One region of the Cohaesibacter sp. CAU 1516 genome, then DNA from elsewhere that is predicted to be linked to it. Evidence: predicted binding sites of a transcription regulator. Region 1 holds the regulator's gene; the other holds the start of a gene.
The links. The regulator HrcA, encoded in region 1, represses chaperone genes, less so after heat shock. The targets are predictions, from matches to a motif close to GTTAGCACTCNCNNNNNGNGAGTGCTAAC.
Positions count from the first base shown of each region.

Region 2: the regulator HrcA is predicted to act here: its motif matches at 1,877-1,905, upstream of groES (co-chaperone GroES).

Region 1 is NZ_VANT01000002.1:449,892-453,306, reverse strand. Features, by position in the region: gene rdgB (RdgB/HAM1 family non-canonical purine NTP pyrophosphatase) at 1-382, opposite strand, end outside; gene rph (ribonuclease PH) at 414-1,133, opposite strand; gene hrcA (heat-inducible transcriptional repressor HrcA) at 1,396-2,481, shown strand; gene grpE (nucleotide exchange factor GrpE) at 2,731-3,387, shown strand.
Region 2 is NZ_VANT01000004.1:250,235-253,649, forward strand. Features, by position in the region: gene FDK21_RS12735 (SulP family inorganic anion transporter) at 1-1,112, shown strand, start outside; gene FDK21_RS12740 (ATP-binding protein) at 1,119-1,700, shown strand; gene groES (co-chaperone GroES) at 2,017-2,304, shown strand; gene groL (chaperonin GroEL) at 2,366-3,415, shown strand, end outside.

The sequences.
Region 1 (3,415 bases):
AGCGGCCCGTCCGGTCTTTGGGCTCGGTTGCGCCCTTGGCTTGCAGCTTTTCCTCGACATTGCGCATGGCCAAGGCGAAATCCTTGGCAGGCCCCGCCCAACGCGCGGAATAGATGCCCGGATCGCCATCAAGGGCATCGACCGCAAAGCCGGAATCATCGGCCAAAGCCGGCAGGCCCGTGGCTTTGGCGGCAGCCAAGGCCTTCAGTTCCGCATTGGCCTCGAAGGTGGTGCCGGTTTCTTCCGGCTCGTCCAGCTCCAATTCGGCTGCGGTCTTGATGCTCAGGCCATAATGGGCCAGCAATTCCTGAATCTCGCGGATCTTGCCCTTATTGTGGCTCGCCACCACAAGCGGCGTGTCGACACTAAGCTGATTGCTCATCGGATGCTCTCTTTGTTGTGGGCGGATTGGCTCAGGCTTCGTCGGCGAGCTGAAGGGTCAGCAATTCGCCGATTCCTTTCTTGGCCAGCCCCATCAGAGCCATCAATTCTTCTTCGGAGAATGGCTCGCCTTCCGCGGTGCCCTGAATTTCGACGATGCCGCCCTTGCCGGTCATGACGAAGTTGGCGTCGGTTTCAGCGTCGGAATCCTCCAGATAATCAAGATCCAGCACCGGGGTGCCGTTATAGATGCCGCAGGAAATGGCTGCGACCTGATCCTTGAGGATGGCGGCATCCTTGGCGACCATGCTGCGGCTGCGCATCCACTCGATGCAATCGCGCAAGGCAATCCAGGCACCGGTGATGGAGGCGGTGCGGGTGCCGCCATCGGCCTGAATGACGTCGCAATCGACGGTGATCTGACGTTCACCGAGCGCTTCCAGATCGACAATAGCACGCAGGGAACGGCCAATCAGGCGCTGGATTTCCTGTGTCCGGCCAGATTGTTTGCCCGCGCTGGCCTCACGGCGCATGCGATCGCCGGTGGCGCGCGGCAGCATGCCATATTCAGCGGTCACCCAGCCGCGATTCTGACCTCGGAGCCAGGGCGGGATGCGCTCTTCAAGGCTGGCGGTGCAGAGCACATGGGTATCGCCAAACTTGATCAGGCAGGAGCCTTCCGCATGTTTGGAGACATTGCGCGTGATCGTCACCTCGCGCTTCTGGTCTGGGGTACGTTTGGACGGGCGCATTGAAGTCTCCTGCTTGCTGTGTCGAATGGCCGGGACGCCTGATCCCCCGCTCACGCAAGGGTGAAAGGGATGTTGGCCACATGGGCCATTGTTTCCGGTCCGGTCACATCTATATCTTGTGCATTGCACATGCTTGAAGAGCTTTCTAGAAGTGCATGGGCCTTGAGACAAGGGGTGCTTGCAGCATTTCGTGTTTTTGGGGCATAAGAATATGGAACGATGCTTCGAAACCACGGAGCCTGTTATCGACAGAGAGTGTCAGATGATCGATCGCATAAACAGCTTTCCGCCCTTTACCGGGATGGATGACCGGTTGAAGGACATTTTCCGGACCATTGTCGAATCCTATCTGCAAACCGGGGATCCGGTCGGTTCGCGCAGCATTTCACGCGCCCTGCCGATATCCCTGTCCCCTGCCTCGGTGCGCAATGTGATGTCGGATCTGGAGCATCTGGGCTTGATTTATGCGCCCCATACCAGTGCCGGGCGGTTGCCAACCGAAATGGGCTTGCGCTTCTTTGTTGATGCGATGCTGGAATTTGGCGATCTGTCAAATGATGAGCGCCGCAGCATTGAAAGCCAGATGACCGCGTCACCGGATCATGAGGCCGGGGTCGACAATCTTCTGACAAAAGCCAGCAAGATGCTATCGGGTCTGTCATCCGGGGCGGGCCTTGTGCTGACATCGAAGCAAGATAAAAGGCTCAAGCATGTGGAATTTGTCCGGCTGGAAGCGACCAAGGCCTTGGTCGTGCTGGTGGATGAGGAAGATCGGGTCGAGAATCGTCTGATCGACCTGCCCTCGGGCCTGCCCGCCTCAGCGCTGACGGAAGCCAGCAATTTTCTCAATGCCCATATTCGCGGCAAGACGCTGACGGCGGCGCAGACCGAAATCGAGGCCCATCGCCATGCATTGCAGGCCGAACTGGATGAACTAACCGCCAAGCTGGTGGAAGCCGGGCTCGCCACATGGGCCGGGGCCAACACGGACCAGCCACAGAGCCTGATTGTTCGCGGGCGGTCCAATTTGTTGGAGCATGTCACCGCGCGGGAAGATCTTGAGCGGATCCGGCATCTGTTTGATGATCTGGAGACCAAAAAAGATCTGGTGCAGTTGTTGCAGCTGGCTGATCAAGGGGACGGGGTCCGGATCTATATCGGATCGGAAAACAAGCTTTTCTCCCTGTCCGGCTCGTCGGTCATTGTCTCGCCCTATCGGGATAGTGAGCAGAATATTGTCGGCATTCTTGGCGTGATTGGTCCAACGCGGTTGAACTATGCCCGCATCGTGCCAATGGTCGATTATACCGCTCGGGTCTTGACCAGCATGTTGTCGGAGAAACCCTGAATCGTGACCGGTGCCTAAGGTCCCCCGTTTTTTGACGTCAAAATAGTCCAGAAGGCCACTGCATGTCCTTTGGGGTGTGAATCGCCTTGAAATATCCGCGGCTTTTGCATCTCTTTGCCCTGCACTACTTGATTTTCTGCTGAAAAGCCTGATATCGGGTGCAAACCAAAAGACCTGAGGATGTTTGGTGCGCGTTACGGTGATATGCCTCACCCGCATGCGCACTCGTTCCAAAAGCGAGGCCAATTGATGTCTGAAGAAAAGCAAAACTCTGAAACTGTCGAGGATCCGCTTGCCGAGGCTCCGGTTGAAGAGACTGCAACCGATGCGCCCTATCTCAATCCGCTGGAAGCAGCCGAGCTTCGGATTGCCGAGTTGGAAAAAGAACATGGCGAGATGAAAGATCAGCTTCTGCGCACCGTCGCCGAAATGGAAAATCTGCGCCGCCGTACCGAGAAGGAAGTGCGCGATGCCAAGCAGTTTTCGGTCGCCAGCTTTGCGCGTGACATGCTTGCCGTTGCTGACAATCTGCGTCGCGGTCAGGAAGCCGTTGCCGATGAAGAGCGCGTTGCCGCCGAGGGTGCACTGAAAGCTTTGCTCGATGGCACGGCGATGACCGAGCGGGAAATGCTCAAGACACTGGAAAAGCATGGTGTCAAAAAGCTGAACCCGGAAGGCGAGAAATTCGATCCCAATTATCATCAGGCGATGTTTGAAGTGCCGAACCCGGAAGTGCCGAACAATTCCGTGGTTCAGGTGGTTCAGGCCGGTTATGTGATCGGCACCCGCGTTCTGCGTCCGGCGATGGTCGGCGTGGCCAAGGGGGGACCGAAATTCGTGTCCCCAGCTGCGGATGAAGAGTCAACAGACGATGCATCAGGCGAAGGTCTCGACAAAAGCGTCTGATATTACCGCATAGAAGAACCCAAAGCCG
Region 2 (3,415 bases), on a different contig from region 1:
TCACGGCGATTGTTGCCGGTTTCTTCATTTCGCTGCTGGGCGGCAGCCGGGTCCAGATTGGCGGTCCAACCGGGGCCTTCATCGTTGTTGTCTATGACGTGATTGCCACCCATGGCTATGATGGTCTGGTTTTGGCGAGTTTCATGGCCGGGTTGATTTTGCTGGTGGCGGGGTTTTTCCGGGTCGGGCGCTTGATCGCCTATATCCCCGATGCGGTGGTCAATGGCTTTACCATCGGCATCGGCATCATTATCGGCTCCAGCCAGATCAAGGATTTCATGGGGCTGGATCTTGCGTCGGTTCCAGCGGATTTCCTTGAAAAACTGCCCGTCCTGTGGAATGGCCTCGACAGCTTCAATCTGGCCGCCTTCATCATTGCTTTGGGCACGCTGTTGTTGATTGTCGGCTTGCGCCATGCCTTGCCACGCTTTCCCGGCCTGATCATTGCGGTCGCGGTTGGATCGGTGATGGTGGCCCTGCTGCAATTGCCCGTGGATACGCTGGGTGGACGCTTCGGGGCGCTGCCAAGTCAATTGCCGGTCCCGGCATTCCCGGATCTGTCGATTGGGCGGGTCATTGAGCTGTTTCCTTCCGCGCTGATCATCTGCTTTCTGGCTGGGGTCGAATCCCTGTTGTCAGCCATGGTGGCGGACCGGATGATTGATGGCAATCATCGCCCGAATGCGGAGCTGTTGGCTCAGGGGGCTGCCAATGTGGCCTCGTCCCTGTTTGGCGGCATGCCAGCCACCGGAGCCATTGCCCGCACGGCAACCAATGTGAAAGCAGGTGGCAAGACCCCGGTTGCGGGGATTGTTCATTCGATTGTGATCCTGCTGGCCATGCTGTTTGCCGCCCCGCTGGCGGCTGGATTGGCGATGCCCGCGCTTGCCGCCCTGTTGATGTTGACCGCATGGAATATGTGCGAAGTCCACAAGTGGGGAGAATATCTGCGTGGAGACAGAACCGAGCTTGCGCTGCTGCTGCTTACGCTTATTCTGACAGTCCTAGTGGATTTAACCGTCGCGATCGGTGTCGGGGTTTCGGTTGGCCTTGCCATTCGTCTCTCGCGCCGCAAATCTGTCGAAAGTGACTGGCACATGCCGGAACGGTGAGTATCAATGGCTGTTTCACGTTTGCCCCGCCTTGTCCTGACCGGGCCTGAAAGCACTGGCAAGACAACCCTTGCCAAAGCCTTGGCCGAGCATCTGGATGGTGTTCTGGTACCGGAATATCTGCGAGACTATTTCCAAGTGGAAGGCAGCCTGACACTGGAAGATGCCATCCCGATTGCACAGGGCCAGTGGGTAAATGAAGAACGCGGTGCCGAACTGGCCAGCGAGCAGAACCGGCTGCTGGTTTGTGACACCGATCTCGTCTCCTCATTGGTCTATAGCTGTCATTATTACGAAGATGAGATCAACACCCCGCTCTGGGCCTTGTGGGAGCAATGGTCGGAGCGCCACAAGAAGCGCCTCGCCACCCCCCCCTATACGCCCCGTCTCTATATATTGTGCGATGTGGACTGGCCTTGGGTTGACGATGGCCAGCGTGATGCGCCGGACCTACGCGAGTTGTTTCTCAAACGCTTCAAAACCGAGCTGGAAGCCTTGGGCCATGATTTTATTTGCGTCACCGGCTCTCTGGATGAACGGCTGAGCAGCGTTCTTGCCCATCTGGTACGCCATCATGCAAACAGATAAGGTCCTTTGGACCGCGCCTTGAGATTTCCAGCCCTCCCCCCTTTGGCACACAGCCTCTGGAAACCGTTTGGAGACCAAGCCCTATGGTTTTTGTCTGTCAGCGAGGCGCCAGATGGCAAAAAAATTTGTCTCAATTGTTGACTTCTCCCTATGCCTTGCCTAAATGAGAGACCGTCGTTAGCACTCGCCTATTAGGAGTGCTAATACACTTGTTGAACGAGGAGCAGATCGCTCGGATGCCGCTATAAATGGTAGGGGCATAGCATGCCCAACCAGGGTCCGGGGACTGCATAACAGATTAGGGAACGTTTCAGAGATGAAATTCCGTCCTCTGCATGACCGCGTCGTTGTACGCCGTTTGGAATCCGAAGAGAAAACCGCCGGTGGCATCATCATTCCTGATACCGCCAAAGAAAAGCCGTCTGAAGGCGAAGTTGTTGCTGTAGGCAGCGGCGTTCGTGACGAAGCTGGCAAACTGGTTGCACTTGACGTGCAGGCTGGTGACCGTGTGCTGTTTAGCAAATGGGCTGGCACCGAAGTCAAGATCGACGGTGAAGATCTGCTGATCATGAAAGAGAACGACATTCTCGGCATCATGGGCTAAGGCCGGATCCGACGTCGTATCGCCTCACATTCCAAGTTTATAGATTTCAGGAAGAGCTCAAATGGCTGCTAAAGAAGTCAAGTTCGGTGCTGATGCACGCGAAAAAATGCTGCGTGGTGTAGACATTCTTGCCAACGCTGTAAAAACCACCCTGGGCCCTAAAGGCCGCAACGTGGTTATCGACAAATCCTTCGGCGCTCCACGCATCACCAAAGATGGTGTGACCGTTGCCAAGGAAATCGAGCTGGAAGATAAGTTCGAGAATATGGGCGCACAGATGGTGCGTGAAGTGGCTTCCAAAACCAACGATATCGCTGGCGATGGCACCACCACGGCAACCGTTCTGGCACAGGCCATCGTTCGTGAAGGGCACAAGTCTGTTGCTGCTGGCATGAACCCAATGGACCTGAAGCGCGGCATCGATCTGGCCGTTGCTGAAGCGCATAAAGCTCTGGAAGCTGCTTCCCAGCCAATCAACAATTCTGACGAAGTCGCTCAGGTTGGCACCATCTCTGCAAACGGCGAAGCTGAAATCGGCAAAATGATCGCCGATGCCATGCAGAAAGTCGGCAACGAAGGTGTGATCACCGTCGAGGAAGCCAAAACCGCAGAAACCGAGCTGGAAGTCGTTGAAGGCATGCAGTTCGACCGTGGTTACCTGTCTCCTTACTTCGTGACCAACACCGAAAAGATGATTGCTGATCTGGAAGATCCGTTCATCCTGCTGCACGAGAAAAAACTCTCCAACCTGCAGCCAATGCTTCCAATTCTGGAAAGCGTTGTTCAGTCTTCCCGTCCGCTGCTGATCATTGCAGAAGACATTGAAGGCGAAGCACTGGCAACTCTGGTTGTCAACAAGCTGCGCGGTGGCCTGAAAATTGCTGCTGTTAAAGCGCCTGGCTTCGGCGATCGTCGTAAAGCAATGCTCGAAGACATCGCGATCCTGACCGGTGGCACCGTGATTTCTGAAGATGTTGGCATCAAGCTTGAGTCTGTCACTCTCGACATGCTCGGCACCGCCAAGAAAGTCAACATCACCAAAGAAACCACCACCATCGTTGATGGCGCTGGCGACAAAGACGGCATCGAAGGCCGCGTTGCTCAGATCAAA